Regions from separate parts of the Pantoea sp. X-Soil-ISGK-275 genome, predicted to be linked through region 3. Evidence: predicted binding sites of a transcription regulator. Region 3 holds the regulator's gene; each other region holds the start of a gene.
The links. Region 3 encodes PurR, which represses purine synthesis genes. Its sites were predicted from a motif close to CANGCAAACGTTTGCNTG; they were not measured.
Positions count from the first base shown of each region.

Region 1: a site for PurR is predicted at 5,337-5,354, ahead of cvpA (colicin V production protein). Genes of this name have one in related genera too.
Region 2: a site for PurR is predicted at 5,704-5,721, ahead of AC6I8A_RS01825 (NCS2 family permease). Genes of this name have one in related genera too.
Region 4: a site for PurR is predicted at 4,981-4,998, ahead of guaD (guanine deaminase). Genes of this name have one in related genera too.

Region 1 covers NZ_AP035976.1:2,943,248-2,951,348, forward strand. Annotated here, with positions in the region: gene AC6I8A_RS13680 (ABC transporter permease) at 1-609, opposite strand, end outside; gene AC6I8A_RS13685 (histidine ABC transporter permease HisQ) at 606-1,292, opposite strand; gene argT (lysine/arginine/ornithine ABC transporter substrate-binding protein ArgT) at 1,487-2,269, opposite strand; gene AC6I8A_RS13695 (UbiX family flavin prenyltransferase) at 2,549-3,118, opposite strand; gene purF (amidophosphoribosyltransferase) at 3,235-4,752, opposite strand; gene cvpA (colicin V production protein) at 4,789-5,274, opposite strand; gene dedD (cell division protein DedD) at 5,525-6,274, opposite strand; gene folC (bifunctional tetrahydrofolate synthase/dihydrofolate synthase) at 6,264-7,529, opposite strand; gene accD (acetyl-CoA carboxylase, carboxyltransferase subunit beta) at 7,653-8,101, opposite strand, start outside.
Region 2 covers NZ_AP035976.1:404,119-412,219, reverse strand. Annotated here, with positions in the region: gene AC6I8A_RS01850 (YfaZ family outer membrane protein) at 1-210, opposite strand, end outside; gene AC6I8A_RS01845 (LrgB family protein) at 296-991, opposite strand; gene AC6I8A_RS01840 (CidA/LrgA family protein) at 984-1,406, opposite strand; gene AC6I8A_RS01835 (LysR family transcriptional regulator) at 1,511-2,413, shown strand; gene AC6I8A_RS01830 (Na+/H+ antiporter) at 2,479-4,128, opposite strand; gene AC6I8A_RS01825 (NCS2 family permease) at 4,268-5,617, opposite strand; gene AC6I8A_RS01820 (glutathione S-transferase family protein) at 5,876-6,541, opposite strand; gene soxR (redox-sensitive transcriptional activator SoxR) at 6,585-7,061, opposite strand; gene soxS (superoxide response transcriptional regulator SoxS) at 7,160-7,591, shown strand; gene AC6I8A_RS01805 (YjcB family protein) at 7,846-8,101, shown strand, end outside.
Region 3 covers NZ_AP035976.1:1,890,891-1,898,991, reverse strand. Annotated here, with positions in the region: gene rnt (ribonuclease T) at 1-473, shown strand, start outside; gene AC6I8A_RS08865 (Grx4 family monothiol glutaredoxin) at 509-844, opposite strand; gene AC6I8A_RS08860 (C40 family peptidase) at 1,209-2,000, shown strand; gene cydH (cytochrome bd-I oxidase subunit CydH) at 2,057-2,146, opposite strand; gene purR (HTH-type transcriptional repressor PurR) at 2,421-3,446, shown strand; gene punR (DNA-binding transcriptional activator PunR) at 3,443-4,354, opposite strand; gene punC (purine nucleoside transporter PunC) at 4,465-5,667, shown strand; gene cfa (cyclopropane fatty acyl phospholipid synthase) at 5,979-7,127, shown strand; gene AC6I8A_RS08830 (riboflavin synthase subunit alpha) at 7,177-7,821, opposite strand; gene AC6I8A_RS08825 (MATE family efflux transporter) at 8,020-8,101, shown strand, end outside.
Region 4 covers NZ_AP035976.1:2,118,570-2,126,670, forward strand. Annotated here, with positions in the region: gene xdhB (xanthine dehydrogenase molybdopterin binding subunit) at 1-2,049, opposite strand, end outside; gene xdhA (xanthine dehydrogenase small subunit) at 2,039-3,481, opposite strand; gene guaD (guanine deaminase) at 3,478-4,806, opposite strand; gene ydfG (bifunctional NADP-dependent 3-hydroxy acid dehydrogenase/3-hydroxypropionate dehydrogenase YdfG) at 5,191-5,937, shown strand; gene AC6I8A_RS09895 (YnfA family protein) at 6,064-6,390, opposite strand; gene AC6I8A_RS09900 (DUF1283 family protein) at 6,524-6,859, shown strand; gene AC6I8A_RS09905 (DUF1161 domain-containing protein) at 6,912-7,208, shown strand; gene AC6I8A_RS09910 (MDR family MFS transporter) at 7,240-8,101, opposite strand, start outside.

The DNA of each region.
Region 1 (8,101 bases), 1.1 Mb from region 3:
AAACGCGGTAAACGGCTGATAGGTGGCCGAGTTGATATCGCGCGCGATTTTTAACAGATCCGGCACCGTCGCGGTAAACGCCAGCGCGGTGGAGTGCAGCATCAGGATCACTTCGTTGCTGTACGCCGGCAGCGCGGTACGCAGCGCCGAAGGCAGAATGATGCAGCGATACAATTTAAACGGCGAGAAGCCATAGGCGCGCGCCGCTTCGATTTCCCCGTGCGGCACCGAACGAATCGCACCGGCAAAGATTTCGGTGGTATAGGCGCAGGTATTCAGCGTGAATGCCAGCAGCGTACAATTAAGTCCACTGCGGAAGAAGGCGTTCAGCAGCTCAGTGCCTTTCACCACTTCCAGCGTGTACATGCCGGAGTAGAACACCAGCAGTTGCACATACAGCGGCGTGCCGCGAAACACATAGGTGAACAGCCAAACCGGCGTAGAGATAAAGCGGTTAGAAGAGACGCGCGCAATCGCCAGCAGCACCGCGAGCGAACCGCCAATCACCACCGAGATGATCAATAACCACAGCGTAATCGCGATGCCGGTAAAACGGTAACCATCGGTCCAGAGCAGCTGTTTCCAATACTCCTGAATAATCTCAATCATAGCTCTGCCCTTTTCACACCCACCGTGTAGCGACGTTCAAGCCACCACAGCACGCCGTTCGACAGCGTGGTAAACACCAGATAAATCACACCCGCCACAATGGCGAAGTAGAACGGCTGCCAGGTACTTTTGCCAGCCAGCTGCGTGGCTTTCACCACATCTTCCAGCCCCAGCAGCGAAACCAGCGCCGTGGCTTTAAGAATAACCTGCCAGTTGTTACCGATGCCCGGCAGCGCAAAACGCATCATCGCCGGGAACAGAATGCGACGGAAGGTTTGCGAGCCGGTGAAACCAAACGCGGTTGCCGCTTCGATCTGCCCTTTTGGCACCGCCAGAAACGCACCACGGAAGGTTTCGGTAAAGTAAGCGCCGTAGATAAAGCCGAGCGTGATAATACCGGCGACCATCGGATCGATATCAAACTGCGCCAGTCCCAGCGCATCGGTGAGGGTATTCAGCGCGATCTGCAGACCGTAGAAGATCAGCAGCATCAACACCAAATCAGGCACACCGCGGATTAAGGTGGTGTAGCCTTCAAACAGCATCGCCAGCGGGCGACTGCGTGAAAGTTTGGCGCCAGCGCCAATTAAGCCGAGCACCACCGCCAGCAACACGGAACTGAGTGCCAGCTCCAGCGTCACAAGGGTGCCCTTGAGGATTACTTCGGAATAGCCATACAACATGGGTTCAATCCTGTCGTGAGGGTAAATGTCAAACGCTGCCCAACTGACGGACAGTCCTAACCAGGAGATTTGAATCGCAGGGTGGATGGCGGCAAGCGTATGAAGCCGGGCAGTTTACATATGTAAGCGCCCGGAGTGAATACTTATGTGCAACCTTCCTGCATTTCACAGACCAGGATTAGGAAACAGGATAATTAATCGCCGTACACGTTGAAATCAAAGTACTTCTTAGCAATCTTGTCGTAAGTGCCGTCTTTGCGCATCTCGTTAAAGGCTTTATCGATCGCCGCTTTCAGGTCTGCGTCATCTTTACGCAATCCCATACCGGTACCCACGCCAAAGACTTTTTCATCTTTCACCGCTGGACCCGCAAAAGCATACTTAGCGCCAACAGGCTGTTTCAGGAAGCCTTCGCTCGCCTGCACTTCATCCTGGAACGCGGCATCAATACGACCTGCATTCAGATCCTGATACACCAGATCCTGGTTAGCGTAAGGCGTAACGGTGACACCTTTTGGCTGCCAGTACTCTTTTGCATAAGTTTCCTGGGTGGTGCCCTGCAGCAGACCGATGTTTTTGCCTTTCAACGATTCAATTGTTGGTTGCAGCGTTGAGCCTTTCGGTGCCACTAAGCGCGCGTTCGCGGCGTACAGTTTTTCAGAGAAGTTGATCTCTTCCTGACGCTTTTCGGTGATTGAGAGAGAAGAGATGATGGCGTCGATCTTCTTCGCTTTCAGCGACGGGATCAGCGCATCGAAATCACTTTCCACATAAGTACATTTAGTCTTGATACGCTTACAAATTTCGTTCGCCAGATCGATATCAAAGCCAACCAGCTGACCTTGCGCGTTCTTGGATTCGAATGGCGGATACGTCGGGTCAGTTCCGATGCGCAGCGACTGCGGTACAGCGGCGAAGACGCTCGCGCTACTTACCATTGTCAGCATCAGAGAAAGAGCCAGAACTCGCTTTTTCATAGGTAACCCTCAAGTGAAGTGCTTATTGTTATGTGGTGCGTGATGTGTTGGTTTTGCGCTGTAAGCTGTGCAGGTTTCATGCCAGTTATGCGAATTGGCGAAACGCTGCGCAAGCGCGCTAAATACTGCGCCGGTTAGCGGCGCAAGCACTTAGTTTGTGAGGGAAATATAACAGCGGTGTGAGGAAGAAAAAGCGACATTGTTAACTTTTGGTGCACAAGATGCACGAAGAGTGATCGCACACGCGAATTTGCACACGAGCAGTGCATTAATGCACCATTATGCGCCACTCCAGCGAGTGAAAAGATCTTCCGGCAGCTCAATATCGAACTGATCGAGCACGCGATTCACCGTTTGATCGACTAAATCGCCGATCGATTGCGGACGATGATAAAACGCCGGCACCGGCGGCATGATCAGCGCGCCCAATTCAGCCGCCGTGGTCATCATGCGCAGATGTCCCAGATGCAGCGGCGTTTCACGCACGCACAGCACCAGTTTACGCTGCTCTTTCAGCACCACGTCAGCGGCGCGGGTCAGCAGGCTGTCGCTGTAGCTGTGCACAATGCCCGACAGCGTTTTCATCGAGCACGGCGCAATCGCCATGCCGAGGGTTTTGTAGGATCCGGATGAGATGCTGGCAGCGATATCGCGTACGTCATGCACCACATCGGCCATCGCTTGCACTTCACGCAGGCTGAAATCGGTCTCCAGCGCCAGCGTTTGCCGCGCGGCGGGGCTGATCACCAAATGGGTTTCCACCTCCGCCAGCGGTTGCAGCACTTGCAACATGCGCACGCCGTAGATCGCGCCGCTGGCGCCGGAAATACCAATGATCAGTCGTTTCATAATTCAGCCTTGCAGGTTCAGATTGCGGCAATGATAGCGGCTCGCTGAACAAAAATACAAAAACAAACAGGGCGGGATTGCGCCCGCCCTGCTTTTACTTTGCCACAACCTCGGGCTTAGCCTTCGTTGTGCAGCTCCAGCCCTTCCACTTCAGTCTGACGCGCAATGGCTTTGGAATCGTCATTACGCAGCGACTGCAGATACTCAAGGTACTGTTGATCGACGTCTTTGGTGACGTAGATGCCGTTAAATACCGAGCACTCGAAGTTGGCGATATCCGGATTCTCTTCACGTACCGCTTCAATCAGATCGTTGAGATCCTGGAAAATCAGCGCATCGGCTTTGATCAGCTGGCAAATCTCATCCACTTCACGGCCGTGCGCAATCAGTTCGGTCGCGCTAGGCATATCGATGCCGTAGACGTTCGGGAAACGAATTTCTGGTGCCGCCGAGGCGAGATACACTTTTTTCGCGCCCGCTTCACGTGCCATTTCAATGATTTGCTCGGACGTGGTGCCGCGTACGATGGAGTCATCCACCAGCAACACGTTCTTATCACGGAACTCAGCACGGTTGGCGTTCAGTTTACGGCGAACCGCGCTGCGACGCTGCTGCTGGCCTGGCATGATAAAGGTGCGGCCAACGTAGCGGTTCTTCACGAAGCCCTGACGATACGGCTTGTCGAGGATGCGTGCGATTTCCAGCGCGATATCAGTGGAGGTTTCCGGAATCGGAATCACTACGTCGATATCCAGATCTTCCCACTCGCGGGCAATTTTGTTGCCCAGCTTGGTGCCCATGCGCACGCGCGCGCTGTACACCGAGATTTTGTCGAGGAACGAATCCGGACGGGCAAAATAGACGTACTCGAACAGGCATGGATTGGTTTTCGGGTTCTCGGCGCACTGACGCGTCGAGAGCTGGCCCTGCTCGGTGATGTACACCGCTTCGCCTGGTGCTACGTCACGAATGAACTCGAAGCCCAGCGTATCCAGCGCCACGCTTTCTGACGCCACCATGTATTCGGTGCGGCCGTCGGCGATAACGCGCTTGCCCAGCACCAGCGGACGAATACCGTTGGGATCGCGGAAGGCGACCATGCCGTGTCCGATAATCATTGAAACCACTGCGTAAGCGCCGCGCACCTGCTGATGCACCGCCGCCACCGCAGCAAAAATGTTGTCAGCTTCCAGCGGATAGTGCTGAAAACGGTCCAGCTCCTGCGCAAAGATATTCAGCAGGATTTCGGAATCTGAGGTGGTATTGACGTGACGGCGACCCGTTTCGAACAGCTGTTTACGCAGTTCATGGGCATTGGTCAGGTTGCCGTTATGCGCCAACGTGATGCCGTAAGGGGAGTTCACGTAGAAAGGCTGCGCTTCAGAGGCGCTGGAGCTGCCTGCGGTTGGGTAGCGCACATGGCCAATGCCGATGTTGCCCTGCAGACGCTGCATGTGGCGGGCTTCGAACACATCGCTGACCAGGCCGTTAGCCTTACGCAAACGGAAGCAGTTAATAGCATCGATGGTACAAATGCCGGCGGCATCCTGCCCGCGGTGCTGAAGCACCGTTAACGCGTCATAGATTGACTGGTTTACTGGCATAAAACCGGTGATACCAACAATACCGCACATATTGTCTTTTCCTCATTAGCCGGACGCCCGATGGTGTCACCGGGGTAAAAAACTCGACGTACTTTTCAGGTAATCGAAAAACCACCTGATGATGTAACTGAATTCGGGGATAAGTTGCGACTGTTGCCAGTCCGGACTTTTCGAAAAGCCGGTGAATGTATCGAGGAAGAACAGCATAGCAGACACGATCAGCACGCCACGCAACGCCCCGAAACAGACACCCAACACCCTGTCGGTTCCCGACAAGCCAGTTTTTTCAACCAGCGAGCCGATGACATAGTTGACGATGGCACCCACAATCAGGGTAGCAACGAATAACACCGCGATGGCGATGCCGTTGCGTACCAGTTCGTCGCTAAAACCGGTAAACCAGACTGCAAGGTAGGCGTAATAATGACTGGCGACAAAAAACGCGCATCCCCAGGTAACGAGAGATAAGGCTTCCCGGACAAACCCACGAATCAGGCTGACCAGAGCCGAAAAACCAACTACCGCAATAATGACGTAATCAATCCAGATCATGAACTCTTCCAGCCCAGTGCTATCGCACCCCTGCATCCAGTTCGGGGCGCATTCTAACAGAAAAAGAAAACGTTTGCGTAGGGTTTTCCGGTTCTGTTTCCGCAAAAAGGGCGATGAAAAAAACTTTCCTCGCCCTGTGTATTATCAGGGATTTAATCCCCTGATATTCAATGATTTTATCACCGCGCTTCGCTACGAAAATTTTGTAAAGCCGCGCCTTTTTCTGTTATCGGCGCGGCTTATCAGCACTTTATCTGGCGCTATAGGGTTTCACCACACCACCGAGGCCGGAGATGCTTTGCAGCTCACTCAGCGAGCCTTGCAGCTTGGCTTTGTTCGCGTCCGGACCGACGTAAATACGGGTGATTTGTCCCTGCACCGGCGTCGACGGCACGGTGAAGGCGCGATAACCGGAAAGCCGCAGCTGCGCCACAATCTCGCTTACTTTCGCCGCATTCTTCAGCGCACCGAGCTGCACCACAAACGCCTGACCGGCTGGCGCTGCAGGTTCACTCTGCTTCGGCGTTTCCACCGGTTTTGGCTGTTCAACCGGCTTCGGCTGCTCAACAGGCTTCGGCTTCGGTTGCTCAACCGGTTTTGGCTTCGGCTGTTCAACCGGCTTCGGTTTCGGCTGCTCGACCGGTTTTGGCTTCGGCTGTTCAACCGGTTTCGGCTGCACTTGCTGATGCACCGGCGGCGGGGTCACTACGCTTGGCTCGCTATTCTGCGTGGGCTGCTCGCTGCCGTTGGTGGCGGTCTTACCGCCGTTCTGATTTTGTGCCGCGCCCGCCCCTTCCGGCGGCTGCGCCGGTAAGGGTTGCGTCACCGGCGGCACCATTTCGCTATCCTGCTGATCGTCCGGTTTTGGCACCAGCGGAATGGCGGCGAACTCTTCTTTATAGTGCTTCTTCTTACCGTCCAGCAGGCCGGGCAATACGATGACACCAATCGCCACCAGAATGACCGTACCGACTAAGCGATTTTGGAACTTACTTGCCACTGCCGTTCTCCGCTGCCATCGATTCCATAACCTGCGCTACGGTGTGGAAAGAGCCACACACCAGAATCACATCTTCGGGACGCGCCTGCTGACGCGCCGCTTGCCAGGCTGCATCAACATTGCTGTAAGCCACGCCGCCATCCAGATGAGCGAGAAGCTCATCGGCGGAGGCACCGCGCGGGCCGTCGAGCGGCGCGCAGTACCAGCGGTCAACCTGAGGCGCCAGCGCCGCCAACGTTCCCGCGATATCTTTGTCGTGCAGCATCCCGACCACCGCATGCACTTCACCGCTATGTGGCTCTTCTTCCAGACGTGAAGCCAGATAATAAGCGGCATGCGGATTGTGCGCCACATCGAGGATCACGCGCGGCGCTTCGCTGACGGTCTGAAAACGCCCCGGCAGAATCGCAAGCGGCAGATGCTGACGAATAATCGCTTCGCTCACCGTTAAACCCGACGCACGCAGCGCAGTCAGCGCGGTGGCGGCATTGGCTAACGGCACCTGCGGCAGCGGTAAATCACGCAGCTCGCCATGCGCATCCTGCAACATCCAGCTGGCACCGGTTTGCAGCCACTGCCAGTCGCGATTGCGCTGCAACAATACTGCGCCCTTCTCCGCCGCAACATCCGCGATGGTGCCCGGCATATCGGCTTCACCGACGATGGCCGGTTTACCTGCGCGGAACACGCCGGCTTTTTCCCGGCCGATACTTTCACGATCCGGACCCAGCCAATCGGTGTGATCCAGCGCGATGCTGGTGATCACCGCCACATCGGCATCGACAATATTGGTGGCATCAAGACGTCCGCCCAGGCCGACTTCAAGGATCACCACGTCGAGATTCGCCGCGCGGAAAAGATTGAAAGCCGACAAGGTGCCGAACTCAAAGTAGGTCAGTGAAATGTCACCGCGCCCAGCTTCAATCGCGGCAAAACTGGCGCTGTGCTGCGCTTCATCCAGTTCAGCGCCCTGCACACGCACGCGTTCGGTGTAACGCACCAGATGGGGCGAGCTGTAAACGCCCACGCGATAGCCCGCGGCCATCAACAGCGTTTCCAGCGTACGGCAGGTGGTGCCTTTGCCGTTTGTACCGGCGACGGTGAAGACAAAAGGAGCGGGTTTGAGCAGGTCGAGGCGTGCGGCGACGCGTTGAATACGATCCAGACCCAGTTCAATGGCCTGCGAGTGCAGATGCTCAAGATAATGAAGCCACGTGGCCAAAGGCGACGTGGCTTGAGGAAGAGAATTATCCATGTGTCCCGTTAAAAATCAATACATTAAATAACTTAAGGTCGCGGGCCATGTCGGATGCAACCTTAAGTATTCAATGTAGACGGTGCATTGGAGGAAAGGACGTAAGTGCCTTTCCGTTGCCTGTCAGGCTTCGTTGCTCTCCGGCTCAGCCACATTAGGCTGATCACCATCCAGCTGCGGCGCTGGCAGGTTCATCATTTTCGCCAGCAGGCTTGCCAGCTTAAAGCGCATTTCCGGACGACGGATGATCATGTCGATCGCGCCTTTCTCAATCAGGAACTCACTGCGCTGGAAGCCCGGCGGCAGTTTTTCACGCACGGTTTGCTCGATAACGCGTGGACCGGCAAAGCCGATCAGCGCTTTCGGTTCCGCCACGTTGAGATCGCCCAACATCGCGAAGCTGGCTGAAACGCCGCCCATGGTTGGATCGGTCAGCACGGAGATGTACGGCAAGCCGCGCTCCTGCATTTTCGCCAGTGCCGCACTGGTTTTCGCCATCTGCATCAGCGACTGTAGCGCTTCCTGCATACGTGCACCGCCTGACGCGGAGAAGCAGATCAGTGGGCAGTTGT
Region 2 (8,101 bases), 1.5 Mb from region 3:
CATAGCGACACCATACCCCAGATTCGCGTCCACTAATTCTGACTGATGTTTTGCATTCACATACTCAATCCCATATTGCAGGCCTGGCGCGGTTTTTTGGCTATTGATTGCGGCAGCAAAGAAATCACTCCCACCCTTTACGCCGATTTCCTGAGCGATTACCCCAGCGGAGGCCAACAGCAGCCCCATTGCAAAATACTGACTTTTCATTTTTTCGCTTCCTTATCGTTTAAGCGGGCAAACAATAAGCAAAGCGATGTGGTTGCAGTATGAGCAATGACTCAAAACAAAGGCATTATGACACCCATAATAAATGGTTCAGCAGCGGCGCCAGAATCACCGTCACGACGCCAGACAGCATCATCACCAGGCTGGACACCACGCCTTCCTGCTGGCCGAGTTGGTAAGCGCGCGCGGTACCTGCGCCATGTGATGCGGCGCCAAATCCCGCGCCTTTGGCGACGCCTTGTTTGATAGCGATACGCAGAAAAAGTACATCACCCACCGCCATGCCAAACACGCCGGTGATCACCACAAACAGCGCCACCAGATCCGGCTGCCCGCCAATCGGCTGCGCGGCTGCCAGCGCAAACGGCGTGGTGATCGAGCGTACTGCCAGGCTGCGCTGGATGGTTTCCGGCAGCGTCAGCAAGCGCGCCAGCCACACCGAGCTGCATACCGCCACCAGCGTGGCCGTCAGCACGCCCACGCTGAGCGACAGCCAGTGGCGCTTGATGATGTCGAGGTTCTCATACACCGGCACGGCAAATGCCAGCGTGGCCGGACCGAGCAACCAAATCAGCCAGTGACTTTCGGCGATGTAATTTTTCCAGCTGACATGAGTGAGCAGCAGCAGCGCCACCAGCACCAGCGGCGTCAACACCAGCGGCATCAATAGCAGCGTGCGCCAGCGCCGATAGATAATCTTGTTGAGGTAATAGACCAGCAGCGTGAACGTCAGACACAGCAGGCTAATCAACAGATCATTCATGATGCACCTGCTTACGCGCGGCGCGCGCCAGTTCGAAGCGGTATAAACGATCGACCACCAGTGAAGTGGAAGCCAGCACCAGCAAGGTACTGACGCCAATCACCACGCAGATGCGCCAGCCTTCGCTGCGCAGCAAATCGCTGTAGTTCACCACCGCCACCACTGCCGGAATAAAGAACAGCAGCATTTCCGCCAGCAGCCAGTTAGCACCGGCTTTCACCCAGCGCAGCGGCACGATGCGCGTCATGATTAACACCAGCAGCAGCACCATGCCAACCACATTGGCCGGCAGCGGCAGATGCAGCCAACTCACCAGCCTGTCGCTAAAAATAAACAACCCGACATACAGCACCAGCTGCAGCGGAACAAACGTACGTTGCAGGAGATCCGTTCTGCGCGGACTTAATGCCATCATTGCCTTGCACCCTGAGGAAGAATTGAGGTGTCCAGTATAAATCCGCCGCAAACGGTGAAAGAAATGAATTAAAATCATTCAAACTATGCCAAAAAGGAATGTTTATGGACGTGCGCGCCCTGCGCTACTTCACTGAAGTGGTGCGTCAGCAAAGCTTCACCCGCGCCGCTGAGAAGCTGTTCGTGACGCAGCCGACTATCAGCAAAATGCTGCGCCAGCTGGAAGAGGAGCTCGGCTGCACCTTGCTGCTGCGTGAAGGTCGCAAACTGCATCTTACTGATAGCGGCCAGGCGGTTTACCAGCGCGGATTGGTGATTCTGCAGGAATTCCACCAGCTCGAAGCGCAGTTGGGCGACATTAACCAGTTGAAAACCGGCGAGCTGCGGCTGGGTATTCCGCCGATGGTCGGCATGCAGATGGCCGGATCGATCTCCGCCTTTCGCCGCCGTTATCCGGGCGTACAGCTGAAAATATCCGAGTTCGGTGGATTGACGGCGCAGCAAGCGGTACTGAGTGGCGCGCTGGATATCGCCCTCACCGCGCTGCCGATTGAGCCAGAACTGCCGCTCAATACGCTGGAGCTGATGCACCATCCGCTGTGCGTGCTGCTGCCGCGCAGTGAACAATGGCACGATCACCACACAGTCGGTTTGGCGGAGTTAGCTGAACATCCGTTGCTGATCCTCAATGAAGAGTTCGCGCTGAATCGCCAGATCCGCAAAGCGTTTCAACGTCAGAACCTGACGCCGACGATTGCGCTGCGCAGCGCGCAGTGGGATTTTCTCGCCGCGATGGTGCAGGCGGGCATGGGATTGGCGATTCTGCCGGAGCCCATTTGTCAGCGGTTGGATAAACAATCGCTGCTGTGGCTGCCGCTGGAATCGGAGTTGCAGTGGAGTTTAGGGTTGATTTGGCGGGAAGGCAGTTATCTGTCGCGCAGCGCCGAGGCGTGGATTGAGTGTTGCCGTGAACATTGGCCGGATAGTGCGCCGCGGCTGTCGGTGTGAAAACGGCCGCAGCGCATTAATGTCGATAGGTCGCCATGAATGGCGACCCTACGTTTGGCTTGCTGCTATTCCTCTTTCTCTATCAGCAGCGCTTCCAGCAGATCGAGATCGTGCAGCAGTTTCTGCATCGTCTCGTTGGAGATCTCCTGCGTGGCGCGCAGATGATAAACCTCGGCACGCTCGGCACGCAGCGCATTGAGGCGGAAACGACGTTCGAGGTTTTCGGCAAATTGCGCCTGTTCGATATCGTTTTTGCCCTCCGCGCGGCGACGCAGATTACCAATCACGCGCAAACTGACCTCTTTCAGCAGTTCCGGATCGATGTTCTCTTCGGTGTCGGTTTCGAGACGCTGCTCCATTTTATGCAGGCTCTCAATCGCCACGCCCGCCATCGCAGCACGTGCGAACTGAATCTCACGACGATGGCCAACCTTGTCGATGCTCTCAACGTCACGCAGCAGAATCGGCAAGATCACCACACCCACCAGCAGCGACACCAGGATTACGCCGGTGGCGATGAACACCAATTCATAGCGCGCTGGGAACGGATCGCCGTTGCTGAGGAACAGCGGAATCGACAGCACACCGGCCAGCGTGATGGCGCCGCGTACCCCGGCAAAAGAGGCAATCAGCAGTTCACGCAGCGAGTAGTTGGTAAACTCCAGCGGCTTCTTTTTCAGCAGACGCATACTGGTGCGCTTCATGATCCACAACCAACCGAAACGCACTACCATCAGCGCGGCGTAGACCAACAGAACGTCGGTAAACAGCATCCACAGTTCGACGTTGGGATCGGCTTGCGCTTGCGCAATCGAGGTGGAAAGGATGTCGGGCAGTTGCAGGCCGAGCATCAGGAACACCATGCCGTTGAACACGAACTCAAGCATCTGCCACACGCTGTTCGCACGCAGACGCATCGCCAGCGGTGCCTGGCGGATAATGCCGGAACGCGTGATGGTCATACCGGCGGCGACGGCGGCGAGGATGCCCGACACGCCAAGGTGTTCCGCAATCAGGTATGAGGCGAACGGTAACAGCAGCAGCAGCACGGTTTGGGTTGCCGGGTCATCACCGCTCCAGCGGCTTAGCAGACGCAGTGAGCGGCCATACAGCCAGCATATCGCCACACCGGCAACCAAACCGCCGACCGCCACTTTGAGAAACTCGACGCTGGCGCCGCCCCACGTAAACACCATGGTGCCCATCGCCACCGCGACGGCAAACTTCAGCGATACCAGACCCGATGCGTCGTTCATCAGGGCTTCGCCCTGCACAATCGACATGATTTTTTTCGGGATGCGCCCTTCACCGACAATGCCGGACAGCGCCACGGCATCGGTTGGCGACAGCACCGCCGCCAGCGCAAAGGCGGGAATCAGCGGAATGCCTGGCACCAGCCAGTAAATCAGGTAGCCAATCCCGACCACGGTGATCAGCACCAGAACCAGCGCCAGCCCCATGATTTCGCGACCGTGATGCAGGAACTCATTAATCGGCGTTTTCCAGCCATCCGCGAATAGCAGCGGCGGAATGAACAGCACGAGGAACAGCTCCGGATCAAAATCGACATGCAGGCCGAAGACGGGAAACGCGAGCAGTGCACCGGCGGCAATTTGCACCAGCGGCAGGGGAATTTGAAACGGCAGAATACGTGCCGCCACGCTGGAGAGTGAAACCACCAGCGTCATGATGAGAATAGTAAAGAAGATTTCCATGCTTTCCTTAGGCGAATCAATTTCATTAAAGCGATGTTGTTGCGTGGGAAAGTGTAAAACAAAACGCCGCACAGCGGGGCAACCCGATGTGCGGCGTGGCGCAGAAAGCGAATAATCCTGGAATTATTCAACTTTGAGGTCAGATGGCCCAGCCACCGGCATAGAACGCCACCAGTGCGACAGCAATCACCACGGTGCCAACGTTTAGCTTGCGCCACTCGCCGGCAAACAGGCGACCAATCACCAGTGAAGCGAAGCCGAGCATGATGCCGGTGACAATGTTGCAGGTCAGCACGATGAACACTGCGGTCAGCAGGCCGGACATCGCATCAACGAAATCGTTGAAGTCGATTTTTGCCACGTTGCTCAGCATCAGCAGGCCAACGTACATCAATGCTGGAGCCGTCGCATAAGCGGGAACCAGATAGGCTAGCGGTGACATAAATAGGATTACCAGGAACAGCAAACCCACCACAATCGCCGTCAGACCGGTTTTACCGCCCGCCGCCGTGCCTGCCGCCGATTCGATGTAGACCGCAGCCGGCGAAGCGCCAACCAAACCAGCGAACAGGCTGCTGACGGAATCGGTGGTCAGCGCACGACCGCCGTTGATGATCTGCCCCTCTTTATCCAGCAGATTCGCCTGGCCTGCTACCGCGCGAATGGTGCCGGTGGCATCAAAGACTGCGGTCATCACCAGCGCCAGCACGCTTGGCAGCACCACAGGTTGCAGCGCGCCCATGATATCAAGGCTAAACATCGCCGATTGCCCGTTGGCATCCTTCAGGCTCGGCATGGCGAACAGGCCTTGGTAGGTCACTGCTGGATCGAAAATCAGGCCAAGAATCGAGATGGCGATGATGGTCAGCAGAATACCGCCCGGCACGCGGCGTTTTTCCAGACCGAAAATCGCTGCCAGGCCGACCAGCGACATGATCACCGGGAACGACGCGAACTGACCCAGCGCCACCGGCAAACCCGCAGCCGGGTTTTTCACCACCAAACCAATGCCGTCAGCGGCGATCAGCAGCAGGAACAAGCCGATACCGACACCGGTTCCGTGCGCCACGCCCATCGGCAAATTACGCAGAATCCACGCACGGATGCCGGTGACCGAAATCAGCGTGAACAGTAAGCCCATCAGGAACACTGCGCCAAGCGCCACCGGCACACTGATGTGCTGGCCAAGCACCAGGCTGAAGGCGGTGAAGGCTGTCAGCGAGATGGCGCAACCAATCGCCATTGGCAGGTTGGCCCACAAGCCCATGACAATCGAACCAAAGCTAGCGACTAAGCAGGTGGCAACGAACACCGCCGTTGGCGAGAAGCCCGCTTTGCCCAGCATGCCGGGCACCACGATGACGGAATACACCATCGCCAGAAACGTTGTCAGACCCGCCAAGACTTCCTGATGCACGCTGCTGCCGCGTGCAGAGATATTGAACCAGGCGTCCAGTTTTCCACTGGCCGGGCGCGATTCGCCAGACATAATTCTTCCTCAATATTTTTGTGATGTGAGTCGCCGCGCGGCGCACGTTTGCTGTTCCCTGATGGCGGATTTTCATGACGAAAATCCAGGCAAACGTTTACGTCGCCGCGTATTCCAGGTCGTAAAGGGGGACGCTGAAAAAAGGCAAACGATTATCTGGCGTTTGCCATGGGGTTTTCAACTCCTAATCGCGGGCATGACAGGATAAATCCAGGCTTTCGCCCCGTAGGGTCGCCATTCATGGCGACCTGGCTGAACTTAGCGGCTCAACTCAATCTCACCACCCTGCTGGATTGCACGTTGCCAGGCAGCGCGCTGCTGCATGGTTTCCAGCCAGCGGGCGGTGGCGGGCATATCGCGCAGTGAACCACGCAACTGCAGCGCCAGCAGCGGAAAGCTCATCTGCACATCGGCGATACTAAAACGTGAACCGGCAAAAAATGGATGCTGCGTAAGATGCTCTTCAATCACGCTGCCGTGCAAAGCCAGCTGCTTATTCAGCCAGGCTTTCTGAATCCCTTTGCTCAGCGCGATACCCGCCGGACGCAGCAGCCACGGGACCGGCTTTTTGCCAAACTGCGCAAACACCAGCTTCATTACCAGCAGCGGCATCAGCGATCCTTCCGCGTAATGCAGCCAGTAACGCGCCTGAATCTGTTCATCTTCATGGCTCAGCGCCAGCTGATGCTCGCTGTCATATTTGAGTTGCAGGTATTCGAGAATCGCGCCCGACTCGGCAATCACGCGATTGCCGTCGGTAATCACCGGTGATTTACCCAGCGGATGCACTTTCTTTAACGAATCGGGTGCCAGCAGAGTGTTTTCACGCTGATAGCGTTTGATTTGGTAAGGCACCGCGAGCTCTTCCAGTAGCCATAACACGCGATGCGAGCGGGAGTTTTCCAGATGGTGAACGGTGATCATACGGTTTCCTTGCCGGTAAAAGTGTTCCGCCAAGTATAGTCGATCAGCGTTTTTGCTCGTCTTGTTCCGGATCGAGTAGCACCGCACCCGAACCTTGCTCGCCCAGGCGGTCACCCGGATTGCGTAGCGGGCAATCGCGCATCGATAAACAGCCGCAGCCAATGCAGCCATCCAGATCGTTACGCAGGCGCGTCAGGGTTTCGATGCGTTTATCCAGCTCCTCGCGCCAGTGTTGCGTCAACGCGTCCCACTCCTGCGTCGACATGCGCTTATTGGCCGGCACATGTGTCAGGCTGTCGCTCACCGTCGCCAGCGGAATGCCGATGCGTTGCGCAATTTTGATTATGGCCACGCGACGCAGCACGTCACGGCTGTAGCGACGTTGATTGCCGCCGTTGCGCGAGCTGAAAATCAATCCTTTGGTCTCATAGAAGTGCAGCGCCGACACCGCCACGCCGCTGCGCTTCGCCACTTCACCCGGCGTTAAAACCGGCTTCGGGTAATTGCGTTCTTTTTTCATTTAGGGCCTTTACCTCAAGTTAACTTGAGGAATTATACTCGCACCCCAGCAAAACTTCGAATTTCTCACCAGGCAAACAACATCAGAAGGATGAGGCTATGATGCAACAGGAAATCATTCATTCGCTGTCCAACTGGATCGATCAGAATCTGGATAAAGCGCTGTCTATTGATGAAGTCGCGGCAAAATCAGGTTACTCAAAATGGCACCTGCAGCGTATGTTCCGTGCCGTCACGAAACAAACGCTGGGTGGCTATATTCGCGAACGTCGTCTGACGCTGGCCGCTGAAGCGCTGCGCCAAACTCAGCGTCCGGTGTTCGATATCGCGATGCAATACGGTTATGACTCGCAGCAGACTTTCTCGCGCGTGTTCCGCCGTCAGTTCTCACAAACGCCTACCGCTTATCGTCACACCATGCGTCGCCAGGCGATGATTCAGCGTCCACGCTTGCTCAGTTTTGACTGTGCAGACAACAACATGACCAGTTTTGCCCAGCGTACAACCGGCGAGTGCTGCCCGGTTAGCTAACCTTTACTGCGCGCCCCTTGCGGGCGCACCTCGCTTTTCCTGCCTGCTTCAGCCTCCAGTTCGATAAAAATCTTTCTACCTGACCCGGTATAAATTTTGTTCAAAATTTAAAATCGAGTGATATAATGTGAGCCAAGTCACACTTTCCTGTATTCAGTAAGACGGCCTGAAGGACTTCCCTGACCTTCCTTCTTCGCCGCCAGTGATGTCGATTGAATGTCGGGGATATCACTGATTCTAAGAGGTTTTTGCAGATGGCCACCTTAACCACCAGTTTAATTGTTATGCGCTGGGAACTCCTGAGTGCGGTAATGATGTTCTTCGCCAGCACCATGAAAATTCGACTGCGTCAGAACAGTCATCACGTGATGGCGCTGCTGTGCGGTGGTATTGGCGTGGGCATGTCTTGCTGGTTTGTCACCGGCCTGCTCGGTATCACGCTGAGCATGGAGAATCTGCATAACTTCATGGAAATCTCCAAAAACGCCTTTATTGAAGTGATGAGCCAGA
Region 3 (8,101 bases):
AAGGCGCCATTCTGAATCCTGCTGCGCTGGCGTTTACCGGCATCGATCCCACCAATCCGCTGCGCGGTGCGGTTAGTGAATACGAAGCTCTGCATGCGATTTTTAAAATGGTGCGCAAAGGCACTAAAGATAGCGGCTGTAATCGCGCGATTATCGTGGCGCACAATGCCACTTTCGATCTCAACTTCGTGATGGCGGCCGCAGAGCGCGCCAGCCTGAAGCGCAACCCGTTCCACCCTTTTGCCACCTTTGATACCGCAGCGTTAAGCGGCTTAGTGCTGGGGCAAACCGTGCTGGCGAAAGCCTGTAAAGCGGCGGGAATGGAGTTTGATAGTACACAAGCGCATTCAGCCCTGTATGACACCGAGCAAACCGCGACGCTGTTCTGTGAGTTGGTGAACCGCTGGAAACGCCTGGGCGGCTGGCCGCTGGCTTTCAGTGAAGAATCTGCAGACGAGGCGTCTGCCGAGTAAGCAAAGAAAAGGCCGACATTTGTCGGCCTTCTGCATTATTCCGCTTCTTTATACTTCTCAGCGGTCTCTTTCAACAGTGGCTGAAGTTCGCCGCGCTGGAACATCTCAACGATGATGTCGCAGCCGCCGACCAGTTCGCCATCGACCCACAGCTGCGGGAAAGTTGGCCAGTTAGCGTATTTTGGCATTTCAGCGCGAATATCCGGGTTCTGCAGAATGTCCACGTATGCGAAACGCTCGCCACACGCAGAAAGCGCCTGCACGGCTTGCGCCGAGAAACCGCAGCTTGGCAGCTTCGGAGAACCTTTCATGTACAGCAGAATCGGGTTTTCTGCGATCTGACGCTGAATTTTTTCAACAGTACTCATTATTGCCTTCCTTAATCTTCTACTTCGTGTTTGTTTATTGTAGCGATTTCGCTCCCGGACTGAAAACGGGATTTTGCGTTTGCACTGGCGAATCGCCATGTTTGTTAAGTTAACGCATGACAAATAACATTTTCATATCATTAATTGGCATTAATAAATTAATAATTAGCAATAGTTTCGCTGCGTTAACCAGCTGAAATCGCTCATTTTTGCTACAGAATCAATCTGGTAACATATTAATGGAAAAAGGCCTTACCTTTTGGAAAAAAAGTGGATTAGAATTGCTTCGGCGCTGGTCACTTGATCAGATTTCTCTCACTTTGCCGCAGTCTGCTTTCATTCAGCCTGCTTAACCTGTAACCGGATTATGCGTCTACTAATTACGCTTTTCATACTGGCTTTCGCCCAACTGTTTTTTAATGTGGCTGCTGCATCTCCGCATGCGCCCGTTAATGCCAGTTCGCTTAAAGCAGAGAAAAAGAGCGCACGTGAAGACGAGCGCCGCAAACGACGCCCGGTGAAAACCACCACCAAAAAATCGCGCCTGACAGCTGTTCAAAAATTCAAACTCAAAAAACAGACCAAAACAGAAACCGCGCTGCACAAGACCACCAGCAAAAAATCCCCGCTGAAACTTTCTGCTAAGAAATACGGTCATCAACGTCTAGCGAAGAAAACACCTGAGATCGCCGTCGATGATGAAGCGTTAGCGCTGACCGGCATCAAAATGAGTAAGGCGCACCGCCAGCGTTATCAAAAGGCGCGTGAAACGGCGATGACCAAATTGATGGGCCAACTCGGCAAACCCTATCAATGGGGCGGTGCTTCGCCACATACCGGTTTCGACTGCAGCGGCTTAGTGTGGTACGCCTATAAAGATCTGGTGAAATTCAAACTGCCACGCACCGCTAATGAGATGTATCACCTGCGCGATGCGGCACCGATTAAACGTGAAATGCTCGAGAAAGGCGATTTGGTGTTCTTCCGCATCAATAATCGCGGCACTGCCGATCATGTGGGCGTGTATCTCGGCAACGGGAAATTCATTCAGTCGCCGCGTACCGGCAAAGATATTCAGATCAGCGCATTGGGTGAGGATTACTGGCAGAAACACTATGTGGGCGCGCGTCGCATGATGACGCCAAAAACTATTCGCTAGTTGTTGCGCAACAATCATAAAAAAGCCGGATGCTGTTCTCAGCTCCGGCTTTTTTGTTAATGCATGATCGCGGTAAAGCTGAAGGCGATAATCATCAAAAGTGCGCCAACAGTGGTCATTAGCGCCAGTTTCAGGTCGGTATTCATCACAACTCCTTAGTCACACAATTATTAGGGTTAAAGCGATTTTCGCACAGCAATGGGCAAAAATCTCGTGTTATACGCATCAGCTTGCTAGAATCGCCGCCTTTCGTTGCGCAACAGATTTTGCGCATGCTGTATCAACAGCGTGATGAAGTGATTTCGCCTGCTAAAACACACCGTTTTGCCCGCTTTTTTGGGCTGTAAAAGCATTAGCAGACGCAAACGTTTAACAATATACTTATCAGTAAGTTGCGATAAGCCCAGGAGTACCATTTTCATGGCAACAATTAAAGATGTCGCAAAACGCGCGGGTGTCTCAACCACCACGGTTTCGCATGTCATCAACAAAACGCGTTTCGTTGCGGAAGAGACGCGTAACGCCGTATGGGAAGCGATCAAAGAATTACACTACTCGCCGAGTGCCGTGGCGCGTAGTCTCAAAGTCAATCACACCAAAACCTTGGGTCTGCTGGCGACCTCCAGCGAAGCGCCCTACTTCGCTGAAATTATCGAAGCGGTGGAGAACCGGTGTTTCGAACGCGGCTATACGCTGATTCTCGGCAATGCGCACAACGATCTGCAAAAGCAGCGCGCTTACCTGTCGATGATGGCGCAAAAGCGCGTCGATGGATTGCTGGTGATGTGTTCGGAATATCCAGACGATTTGCTGCAGATGCTGGAAGAGAACCGCAATATCCCAATGGTGGTGATGGATTGGGGCGCGTCACGCGGTGATTTCACCGATACCGTGCAGGACAATGCGTTTCAGGGCGGCTATCTCGCCGGGCGTTATCTGATTGAACGTGGTCATCGCGATATCGGTGCCATTCCCGGCCAGATGGAGCGCAACACCGGCGGCGGACGTCACGCTGGCTTCCTGCAGGCGATGAGCGAAGCGGGCATCACGGTGCGTCCGGAATGGGTGGTTCAGGGCGACTTTGAACCTGAATCGGGCTATCAGGCGATGCAGCAGATTTTAAATCAGAAACAGCGTCCAACTGCGGTGTTCTGCGGCGGCGATATCATGGCGATGGGCGCGATTTGCGCTGCTGATGAGATGGGTTTGCGCGTGCCGCAGGATATCTCAGTCATTGGCTACGATAACGTGCGCAACGCGCGCTATTTCACTCCAGCGCTGACCACCGTGCATCAGCCAAAAGCCGAACTGGGTGAAAAAGCGCTGGAAATGCTGCTGGATCGCATCACCAGCAAGCGTGAAGATCCGCAAACCATCGAAGTCCAGCCAACGCTGATTGAACGCCGTTCGGTGGCGTACGGTCCATTCCGCGACTATCGTCGCTAAGCCGACACTTCGCTGAGCCATTCATGGTTCAGCGTTTCAGCATCCCCGAGATAAGCCAGTAACCACTCCAGCGCCGGTGACGCGCGCTGTTCTGACCAGCTGACGCAGCACGGACTGTCCGGAAAGGCCTGCGGCAGTGCCAGTTCCACCAGTTTATGGCTGTCCAGCAGCGGACGCGCCAGATGGCCCGGCACCATTCCAACGCACAATCCTGCCAGCAAACAATCCATCCCGGTTTCCCACTCCGGCACCACCAACCGCCGCTGATTATCCAGCGTCCACGTCATACGGCGCGGCAACGCACGCGAGGTATCTTCCAGCACCAGCGATGGCCACGCCCGTAATGTTTCATCATCCAGTTCCGTGCTGTTGACCAGCGGATGGTCGGGACTCACCACACAGCGCCAGTTCAGCGCGCCCATATCCTGAAAGGCAAAACGTCCACCCACCGGGATCGCCTGGGTCGCGCCAATCGCCACATCAACCCGGCCATCAGCCAACGCATCCCATACGCCGTTGAACACTTCGTAGCTGATAATCAGCTCCATATCGGGAAAATGGCGATAGAAATCCTTCACTAACTGCCGCGTGCGCTGCGGTTTAACAATGCAGTCAACCGCGATACTTAGCTCCCCGCGCCAGCCATTCGCCAGTTGCTGACACTGTCGACGGGTTGCCAGCATTTTTTTGATAACAGATCGTCCTTCACGTACAAAATGCTCCCCCGCCGGTGTCATCACCACTTCGCGGTGCTGACGCTCAAAAAGCGGCACCGCCAGCCAGCTTTCCAGCTGTCGCACGGTATAGCTGACGGCAGAAGGCACGCGATGCAGCTCCTGCGCGGCCGCACTAAAACTGCCGGTGCGCGCCACCGCATCTACCACTTCAAGCGCATATTCTGACCACATAATTTTGCCTTCAAAAAATTTAACAGCACTATGCAAATATTAGCGTTTCACAAAGCGCGTTGCATCCTTTTACACTCCCCGGCGTTCAACCTGCCCAAAAGAGAATCAACATGTTGTCGTCTAAAGCATTTATGCCTTATCTCGCCGTGCTCAGCATGCTCGGCTTTCTTGCCACGGATATGTATTTACCCGCCTTTGGCGATATGCAGCGTGATTTCGCTAGCGCACCTGGCACCATCAGCGCCAGCCTGAGTCTGTTTCTCGGCGGTTTCGCCTGTGCCCAGGTTTTTTGGGGGCCGCTGTCGGATCGTTACGGGCGTAAACCGATTTTGCTAGCGGGGTTAGCCATCTTCGCCCTTGGTTGTCTGGGGATGCTTTGGGTGACCGATGTGCGCCTGATGCTGGCACTGCGTTTTGTGCAGGCAATTGGTGTCTGTGCGGCTGCCGTAAGCTGGCAGGCGCTGGTGGTGGATCACTATCCAAAAGCCAAAGCCAATAAAGTGTTTGCCACGATTATGCCGCTGGTTGCGCTGTCTCCGGCGCTGGCACCGCTGCTCGGCGCCTGGCTTATCGGCCACTTCCACTGGCGCAGCATCTTTATCACACTAACGCTGGTTGCCGTGGTGCTACTGATCGGTACGCTGCAGTTAACCTCGCCTAAGCGCGAGAAAGTGGCGTCAGGTAAACAACCCGGCTGGTTGACCTTGCTGGGTACTCGCGTTTACAGCGGTAACGTCTTGATCTACTCGGCCTGTTCGGCGAGCTTTTTCGCCTGGCTGACGGGCTCACCTTTCATTCTCGCCGCTGCTGGCCTGACGCCGGGTGATATTGGCCTGAGCTATATTCCGCAGACCATTGCGTTTCTGATTGGTGGCTTTGGCTGCCGCACGCTGTTAAATCGCTATCAGGGCGCGCAACTGCTGCCGTGGTTGCTGGTGCTGTATAGCCTGAGCATCCTGAGTTTGTTTGTCATCGCCCTGATGCCATCAGCGCCGCTGTTTGTGCTGTTGATGCCTTTCTGCGGCATGGCGCTGGCCAATGGCGCGATCTATCCAATTGTGGTTGCCAGCGCATTAGCGCCCTTCCCGCATGCCACCGGTAAAGCCGCAGGATTACAGAACTTATTCCAGTTAGGATTGTGCTTTGTAGCCAGCCTGCTGGTCTCCGCCGGCCTTGAACAGGCGCTGTTCAACACCACGTTAGTGATGGTCGCTACTGTGGTACTGGCGTGGGTGGGCTTTGTCTGCCAGCGAACGGTAAACGCACAAAGTGATATTGCCCACACTTCCCGTCCCTGCGAAGATAATCTCTAAGCCAGCGCTTTTCGTTAGCAAACTAACGATAACCCGTTGAATATTGACCCACGTGAGCATATACTCAGTGGGTCAGTAATTCTGTATTAAATCAATAATATAAATGTAATACCTTTAGCGACCCTGTCGCGGGATGGCGTCTGCACATTATCCGGTGCGGCGACCCACTTTTCTGCTCAAATTCATACCTCTGTACTACGTCGTACAACGTCGGATTTCTGGCGCACGGATTTTCCGTGAGTTCTCTCACAGGTCTTGGGAAATTGGCTATTCTTTTTCTCAGGTTCAGATCTGAAGGTGATGGAGAAGCTATGAGTTCATCTGTTATAGAAGAAGTGAGCCTTGAAGAAAACCATTGGTATCGGATCGTCAATGAACTGCTAGAGCGGGCTGATATTGCAGTTAATGGCACTCGTCCCTGGGATATTCAGGTAAAGCATCCAGATTTTTTTAAACGCGTTCTCGAGGAAGGATCGCTCGGATTAGGTGAAAGTTACATGGATGGTTGGTGGGAGTGCGAACAGCTCGATATGTTCTTCCATCGCGTTTTAAAACACCATCTGGATAAACAATTACCTCGGCATTTTAAAGATACGTTGCGCATCGCCGCCGCGCGTCTCACTAATTTGCAATCAAAAAAACGCGCCTGGATTGTGGGTAAAGAGCATTACGACCTTGGTAATGATCTCTTCTCACTGATGCTTGATCCTTACATGCAATATTCCTGCGGCTACTGGAAAGATGCTGATACCCTGGAAAACGCGCAGCAAGCCAAACTGGATATGATTTGCCGCAAGTTGCAACTTGAACCGGGCATGACGCTGCTGGATATCGGTTGTGGCTGGGGCGGATTAGCAGAATATGCCGCACGCCATTATGGCGTCACGGTGCATGGCGTGACTATTTCGGCTGAGCAACAAAAACTCGCGCAACAACGCTGTGAAGGACTGGATGTCACTATATTACTGCAGGACTATCGCGACCTGAATAATCAATATGATCGCATCGTTTCTGTGGGTATGTTTGAACATGTCGGGCCGAAAAACTATGCCACTTATTTTGATGTTGCTGACCGTAACCTCAAACCAGACGGCATATTTTTGCTGCACACCATTGGTGCCCTCACTACAGATATGAATGTCGATCCGTGGATTGATAAATATATCTTCCCGAACGGTTGTTTGCCGTCGGTACGTCAAATCGCTGATGCCAGTGAGCCGCATTTCGTCATGGAAGACTGGCATAACTTTGGCGCAGATTACGATACGACGTTAATGGCGTGGTATGAACGTTTTCAGGCGGCGTGGCCGCAGCTGGCTGAGAAATATGGCGAACGTTTTAAACGGATGTTCGACTATTATCTCAACGCCTGCGCCGGTGCGTTTCGTGCCCGTGATATTCAGCTGTGGCAGGTAGTATTCAGTCGTGGCAAGGATGGCGGTTTACGCGTAGCGCGTTAATCAGCTTTCAAATGAATCAAGGCGCCGCATGGCGCCTTTTTCAACGGTATTATTCTGCGCTAGCAATCTGCGCCAGTGCAGCGGCTTCACGCTGCGCTAATACGCGCTCAACCGTTTCCACAATGGCCTGCGTATGCGGATCAATCTCAATATTGACTTTTTGACCGAACTTCTTCGCGCCTAAAGTGGTGCGCTCCAGCGTTTCCGGGATCAAATGCACACAGAATTTGCTTTTGGTTACGTCGCCAACGGTCAAACTAATACCATCGATACCCACAAAACCTTTGTGCAGAATATATTTGATCTGGGTGGCGTCCTGTAATTTAAACCAGATTTCGCGGTTGTTTTCAGACTGGATGATTTTACAGATTTCCGCCGTGGTCATAATATGGCCAGACATTAAATGACCGCCAATTTCATCACTGAACTTCGCGGCACGCTCAATATTCACCACATCACCCACCTTTAATTCACCCAGGTTGGTAATGCGCAATGTTTCTTTAATCAGATCGAAGCTGACCAAATCGCCGTTAATCTCGGTCACCGTCAGGCAGCAGCCATTGTGTGCCACCGATGCGCCCAGCGCCAGGCCCGGTAACAGATCCTCCGGTAAGCGCACAATATGGGTACGAAACAGATCTTTCTCTTCAATGCCGACAATTTCTGCCGTGCCTTGCACAATTCCAGTAAACATCATCTCAGCCTCTGCAAAGTTTGCGTCAGTTTATCACAGCTTGTCGGCGGCAGCTTAATTTGGCGGAGTTCAAACTTTACACAAATTGCTAAACAAAATGCGATCAACGTTTGGCGGAAGCCAGCGCTGCCGCTACACTATGCCGCGCATTCTTTGGGGATTTCGCCCCGCTCTCTTCTTTAATTAAGCAGGTGTAACGTGCAGAAGTATTTTACAGAAGCGCGTCAATTGCTGGCCCTCGCGATCCCGGTCATCCTTGCTCAGGTGGCCCAGACGGCGA
Region 4 (8,101 bases), 230 kb from region 3:
CTCTTCGCAGGTGAGCCAGCCCATGCCCTGCACAAAACCGCCCTCAACCTGGCCGATATCAATCGCCGGATTCAGCGATGCGCCCACGTCATGCAAAATGTCGGCGCGCAGCAAACGGTATTCACCGGTCAGCGTATCCACCAGCACTTCACAGCAGGCCGCGCCGTAGGAGAAGTAATAGAACGGTTTACCGCGTCCGGCAGCGCGATCGTAATGAATGCCTGGCACTTTGTAGAAACCGGTGGCAGAAAGTGGCACCTGATTAAGCCAGGCTTGCTGCGCAACCTGAGCGAAGGTGAAGTGTTTCTCGCCGACGCGCACAATGCCGTTGCTGAAATGCACCGCTTCTGCCGCGCATTGATGTTGCTGACACAGCATCTCGGTTAAGCGATCGCGCAGGATTTGCGCCGCATTCTGCGCCGCTTTGCCGTTAAGATCGGCCCCGCTGGACGCCGCAGTTGGCGAGGTGTTGGGCACTTTGCCGGTATCGGTGGCAGTCACCTGAATCTGGCTGATATCAATCTGCAGCACTTCCGCCACAATCTGCGCCACTTTGGTGTTTAAGCCCTGACCCATTTCGGTACCGCCGTGATTGAGTTGCACCGTGCCATCGGTATAAATCAAAATCAGCGCACCGGCCTGATTGAGGAAGCTGGAGGTAAATGAGATGCCGAATTTTACCGGCGTCAGCGCCAGTCCGCGTTTCATAAAACGGTTGCTGGCGTTAAACGCGCTGATTTCACGACGCCGCGCGGCGTAATCGCTGCTGGTTTCTAGCTGCGCGGTCATCTCATCCAGCAGATTGTCTTCCACCTGCTGATGGTAATGGGTGATGTTGCGATCGGTTTTGCCGTAATAATTGCGTTTGCGCAGTTCGAGCGGATCTAATCCGAGCTCGCGTGCGACGTGATCCATGATCTGCTCAATCGCCACCATGCCTTGCGGTCCGCCGAAGCCACGATAGGCGGTGTTCGAAGCGGTATGCGTGCGGCAGCGATAGCCGGTAATCAACGCATCGCCGAGGTAATAGGCGTTATCTGCGTGGAACATCGCGCGATCGACTATCGATCCGCTGAGATCAAGCGAATAACCGCAGTTGCCGGCCAGATCGATCTTCACGCCACAGAAACGACTATCGTCATCGACGCCAACATCGTAGCGGACAAAAAACGGATGGCGTTTGCCGGTGATCTGCATGTCGTCGCGGCGCGCCAGGCGCATTTTCACCGGTTTACGCAGCTGACGCGCGGCAATGGCACACAAACACGCCACGCCCGCCGCCTGGGTCTCTTTGCCGCCAAAGCCGCCGCCCATGCGCCGCATATCAATGGTGACTTTGTTCATGGTGATGCCCATCACTTCCGCCACCAGCTTCTGCACTTCGGTGGGGTTTTGCGTCGAGGAGAACACCTGCAATGTGTCATCTTCGCCGGGGATCACCAGCGCCGTTTGGGTTTCCAGATAGAAATGTTCCTGACCGCCGATGTGAAATTCACCCTGAATACGGCGCGACGCGCGTGCCAACGCGGCTTCGGCATCACCGCGTTGGTGAATGTGCGGCTGCTGCACAAAGAAGCGCTGTTCCAGCGCTTCACGCACGTCGAGCACCGCGGGCAGCGCTTCATACTCAACAATTGCCGCTGCGGCACCGGCACGCGCCGCTTCCGGAGATTCAGCCGCCACGGCTATCACGATCTGACCGAAATATTCGATTTTGTCCTGCGCCAGCAGCGGATCACCGGGTTCCAGCGGACCCACATCATTGAGGCCCGGCACATCGCGCCACGTCAGTACGCTGACCACGCCAGGCACCGCGTAACACGGCTGCACATCCAGTTTGGTGATGCGCGCATGCGCATGCTCGCTCAGTCGCGGACAGAGATGCAGCAATCCCGGCAGATCGGGCTTGTCGTCGATATACAGCGCTTCACCGGAGACATGTTTGTCGGCACTTTCATGTTTGTTGCTGCGCCCCACGCCGGTTTGCATGCCGGTGGCGAACTGGGTTTTCAGCAGCGTTTCGTTCAGTTCCGGACGGTTATGAGACATAGCGCGACACCTCGGTAATGGTCAGCTCGCCAGACGCTTGTGCGTAATAGCGGCGCAACAGATTGCGCGCCACCTGCAGGCGATAGTCGGCGCTGGCGCGAAAGTCGCTCAGCGGCTGAAAATCCTCGCTCAATGCGGCGCAGGCTTTTTCGATGGCGCTGAGATTCAGCGGCTGGCCCAGCAATTGTGCTTCAGCCGCCAGCGCGCGTTTAGGCGTAGCGGCCATGCCACCAAAAGCCAGTCGCGCTTCCACAATCACACCTTCCTCGACTTGCAGATTGATGGCGGCAAATACGGCGGAAATATCATCATCCAGCCGTTTCGCCACCTTCCACGCTGTAAAGTTGGGTGACACCGTCACTTTAGGAATGGTGATGCTGCGAATGAATTCCCCCGGCAGCAAGACCGTTTGGCGATAGGCAGTAAAGAATTGATCGAGCGGGACTTCTCGCTGCTTATCGCCCTGCTGCAAAACCAGACGCGCATTCAGTGCCAGCAGCATCGGCGCGCAATCACCAATCGGCGATGCGTTGCCAATGTTGCCGCCGAGCGTGCCTTGATTACGAATTTGCAACGATGCAAAACGCTCCAGTATGCTGCTAAACGCCGGAATGTACTGCGCTAAAAACTGATAGCAATGATGCAATGAGGCGGCAGCGCCAAGATAAAGATGTGTTTCATCTTCGTGGCAGACCTTCAACTCATCAACCTGCTCCAGCGCAATCAGCAGCGGCAGGCGCTTATATTGCTGGGTGATTTGCAGCGTCAGATCGGTGCCACCGGCCACCAAACGGGCATCGGGATATTGCTGATAAAGATCGGCGAGCTGCGCGAGCGTTTTTGGCAGATAGCAGCGGCTGCCTGCGGCTTCAATAATCTGGACTTCTGTGTTGCTGAGCGCCTGTAAACGCTGCACTAGCGCGGGTGCATTGGCGCTGAAGGCATCCGCATCAGGTTGTTCGCATGCCTGCTGCGCCGCATCCATGATCGGACGATAGCCGGTACAGCGACACAAATTGCCCGCCAGCGCCTGTTCTGCCTGATGACGATCCCAACCTGCGCTGTTTTTCTGCAGGGTAAACAGCGACATCACGAAACCCGGCGTGCAGTAACCGCATTGCGACCCGTGGCAATCCACCATCGCTTGCTGCACGCTGTGCAGTTCGCGGCCCTGCTTGAGATCTTCCACCGTAATCAGCTGCTTGCCTTGCAGGCTGCTTACCAGCGTCAAACAGCTGTTGACCGCCTGATACTGCATCTTGCCATCCACCACTTTACCGAGCGTGACGGTGCAGGCACCGCAGTCGCCCGAGGCACAACCCTCTTTGGTGCCGCGACGCTGCTGCTGGCCGCGCAGGTAGTTGAGCACGGTGAGATTGGGATCGATCTCGCGTTCGGTAATTAAACGATCGTTAAGTAAGAACTGGATCATGCGATTTGCTCCTCACTTTCGCGCTGCCAAACCGGCTTGCCGCTCACCCAGGTTTGCGCAATGTTGCGGTCGTCGCCGAGTGTCATCATCACAAAAAGCCGCTCCCAGATATCTTTGCTATTAGCGTTACGCAGCTTCTGCAGCGGCGATATGGCCGGATCGAGCACCACAAAATCGGCCTCTTTGCCGGGATTGAAGTTGCCGATAACGTCATCGAGGTCGAGTGCGTGTGCGCCGCCCAAGGTGGCGTGATAGAACGCTTCGCAGGCGCTGAGTTTGTACTGCTGTAGCTGGCCGACTTTGTAGGCTTCGCCCAGCGTTTGCAGCAGATTAAAGGTGGTGCCAGCCCCCACGTCGGTGCCAATGCCCATGCGCACGCCCTGCTGCCAGCAGCGTTTGATGTTGAATAAGCCGCTGCCGAGGAACAGGTTTGACGTTGGACAAAAGGCGATCGATGAATCGGTGTCATGCAGGCATTGCCACTCTTGATCTTCCAGATGCAAACAGTGCGCAAACACGCTGCGTTTGCCGGTGAGTTGGTGGTGATGATAGACATCGAGATAGCCCGCCCGCTCCGGGAATAACGCTTTCACCCAGGCGATCTCCTGCTGGTTTTCACTTAAGTGCGTGTGCATCCAGACATCAGGGAACTCCTCACGCAGTTGGCGCACTTTTTCCAGCAGTTCGGGCGACGAGGTCGGCGCAAAGCGCGGCGTTAGCGCATAGCTCAGGCGACCGCGCTGATGCCAGCGCTCAATCAGTTCACGCGTGTGCTTATAGCTCTCTTCCGGCGTTTCGGTCAGGTATTCCGGTGCGTTGCGATCCATCATCACTTTGCCGGCAATCAGCCGCATATCCAGCTGCTGTGCGGCGCTGAACAGGGAATCAACCGACTGCTTATGCACGGTGCCGAATACCAGCGCGGTGGTGGTACCGTTCGACAACAGCTGATGCAGGAAAAACGCCGACATTTTTGCCGCGTGATCGGGACAGTGATATTGGCTCTCCACCGGGAAAGTGTATTGGTTGAGCCACTCCAGCAGCTGTTCGCCAAAGGCGCCGATCATCTCGGTTTGCGGGTAATGGATATGGGTATCGATAAAACCGGGCACGATCAGTTTGCCGCGCAGATCGGTGACGCGCGTGTGATCGACGCGCCCTTCCGCAATTTGCCAGCTTTCAAGGCTGACCACTTTGCCGTCACGCAGCGTTAATAAGCCATCTTCGAGATAGCGCGCATTGGCAGCGATGTCGTCTGGCTGCGCGGCCAGAGCGGTGAAATCAAAGAAGCTGGCGCGCAGCAGCGTTTCGGGTGCGTAAGGCATAATGGTTCCTTGGTGCTTTTTTATTAATGCAGGTGATTGCCTTAAAGATAGTTTGCAAAGCGCATGCCAATGCAAAGAACAAAAAATACTGTTTACTTTCAATATTATAGGTTGTTTTGACGTGTTTTTATGTCAAGCTTGCCTGGCAAACGTATGCGCAACCGGTTGCCTGTGTTCGCAAACGGTTGCGATTTAACATTGCGCTAAGTTTTACCTGACATGGCGATTTGATCGCCCGCAAACGTGCGCCTTTGTGGTGCGCTGATGCACTCGCGATGTGCAGGAAAAATCCTGCAACACGCTGCCTTTGGTTTTCATGAGCATGGGTTCGAGGTTAATGCTAAGGTGTGGCTGATAACCTGAAATCGTTTAAGGAACAGTGAGATGATTATTTTTGTTACTGGCGCAACCGCTGGTTTTGGTCAAAGTATCACCCGCCGCTTCATTGCTACAGGTCATAAAGTGATCGCCAGCGGACGTCGCGCTGAGCGCTTAAAAGAGTTGAAAGATGAGCTGGGCGATAATCTGTATACCGTTCAGCTGGACGTGCGTAATCGCGCCGCCATCGATGAAGCGATTGCCTCGCTGCCCGCTGAATGGCGCAATATTGATGTGCTGGTGAACAATGCTGGCCTGGCGCTGGGTGTGGAACCGGCGCACAAAGCCAATATCGAAGACTGGGAAAATATGATCGACACCAACAACAAAGGGTTGGTGTACATGACGCGCGCGGTGCTGCCTGCCATGGTGGAGCGCAACGTCGGTCATATCGTGAATATCGGTTCGATTGCGGGCAGCTGGCCTTATCTGGGTGGCAACGTGTATGGCGCGACCAAAGCGTTCGTGCGCCAGTTCAGCCTGAATCTGCGTACCGACCTGCACGGCACCGCGCTGCGCGTGACCGATATCGAGCCAGGTTTGGTGGGCGGCACCGAGTTCTCCAACGTGCGCTTCAAGGGCGATGATGATAAAGCGGGCCAGGTTTACGAAGGCACCACCGCGTTAACAGCGGAAGATGTGACCGAAGCGGTCTATTGGGTGACGACGCTGCCTAAGCACGTCAACATCAATACGCTGGAGATTATGCCGGTGACGCAAACCACTGCAGGATTGAAAGTGCATAAAGGTTAATCGCGGTTATACGCTGTTTGATCGAGATACCCGGGGCGACCATCCCGTGAGGCGCTCCGGCGGCTTTCGCCGCTACGACCTCATCGGGATGTTTCCCCTAATATCCAATGCCTGTGTTGCCGGTTATTACACCCGGCCCCACCCTGTCACGATAATCAACATGCCGCTAAAGGCGACCAGCGCACCGACCCAATCCCATGTACTGAGTTTTACGCCATCCACCACGCGCAGCCAGATCAGCGCGGTTAACACGTATACGCCGCCATAGGCTGCATAGACGCGCCCGCTCGCGGCGGGATGCAGCGTCAACAACCAAACAAACAGCGCCAGACTTGCTGCGGCGGGCACCAGCAGCCAGGCCGTCATGCCCTTCTTCAACCATAGCCACGGCAGGAAACAGCCAACAATTTCCGCTATCGCAGTGATAAAAAACAGCAAGGCGGTTTTTACCAGCATAGAAAATCTCTCACTAAGCTAAACAAAGCGCTCACCGCTGGTGAGCAAAGAAGCAGCGATGATATACTAGCGCCCATGGTTGTTACAGCCGCGATCCCGGCTGTGCTGGTGTTAACTGAAGGAAATGACGATGAAAAAACTGTTATCCGCCCTGTTGGCGACCGTGGTGACGTCGAGCCTGTTAATGGCTGCGCCAATTGCGTTTGCCAAAACCGATCGCCTGATCATTGAAGATGGCAGCAGCGCCTCCAGCAATGAAGCCGCGCGCCAGAGCAAAGAGCAGTGGAACGATACTAAAAATCTGCGTAACAAGGTCAATACCCGCGTTGAGAAAGAGTTTGATAAAGCGGACAAAGCCTTTGATACCCGCGACTCCTGCGAAAAGAGCTACAACGTTAACGCCTATTGGGAACCGAATACGCTGCGCTGCCTCGACCGCCGCACCGGACGTCCAATTGCACCTTAATCGTTTATCACTGCTATAGTTTTGACAGGATTTCTGACCAAAGGAGTGAATGATGAAAAAACGTAATGCAGTTCTGCTGATGGCGATGTTGTCGCTGCCGGTATTGGCGCAGGCGTCTTGTGAAAGCGTCAAAGCGGACATCAGCAAAAAAATCATTAACAACGGCGTCGCCGAATCGGACTTCACGCTGGATATCGTGGCCAATGATCAAGCCGATCAGGTCGGCGGCCAGGTTGTGGGTCATTGTGAGAACGACACACAGAAAATCGTCTACAAGAAAAATGGCCGTGATGGTGACAGCACCGTGCCAGACAGCGCGGGCAGCTCTCAGGATACGCCAGCGCAGTAAACTTTCGGGCGGCTCTCTGGCCGCCCTGCTTTTACTCCACTTCCGGCCTTTGCCGCGGCATTATCCACGCCACCCACAACGTTAGCAGCGCAATTAGCAACGACACTACAAACACCCAATGTAAAGAACTGGCGATTTGTCCGGTCCAGTCATGCAATGTCGCCTCCGACAGCGTCTGACGGCTTTCAGGCGACATGATTTTCTGCATCGGATCGTCGGCCTGCGGCAGACGCAGCGACAAGTTGAGGTTCAGCACCGCGCCCAATAACGCGGTACCAATCGCCGAACCGATCATGCGGCTGAACATGATTGAGGCGGTGCAAATGCCGCGAATGTCGTAATGCGCATGGTTCTGTACCGATACCAGAAACGTGGTGCTGGTCATGCCCATGCCGGTACCAATCACAAAGGCGGTGAATCCGGCCTGCACGATTGAGCTGTCGCTGCGCAGTAGCAGCAGCAACGCGCTGCCAGCAATCAGCAGCAGCGCGCCCAACTGCGCGGTGAAGCGATAGGAGGTGATAAGCATCAACCTACCGCTCAATGTACTGGCCAGCGGCCAGCCAATCGACATCATCGCCAGCGCGCTGCCGGCCTGCAGCGGCGTGCCGCCGGTGATGCCCTGAATCCATGTCGGCAAAAACGCGCTGATGCCCATCATGCTGGCACCGATAATCAGGTTGCCGATGTTGCCAGCAACGATGAGCCGACTGCGCCAGATTTCCAGCGGAAACAGCGATGCATCAGCACGCTGTTCATGATGTTTTAAACGCCAGGCGGCGATGACTGCCAGCAGCAGGAATGGCAGCAGCCAGAAACCGAGCACTTCGGCCTGCAACAGCGCGACTAATAATGCCGTTACGCAGATCATCAGCCAGCAGCTGCCGGTGAGA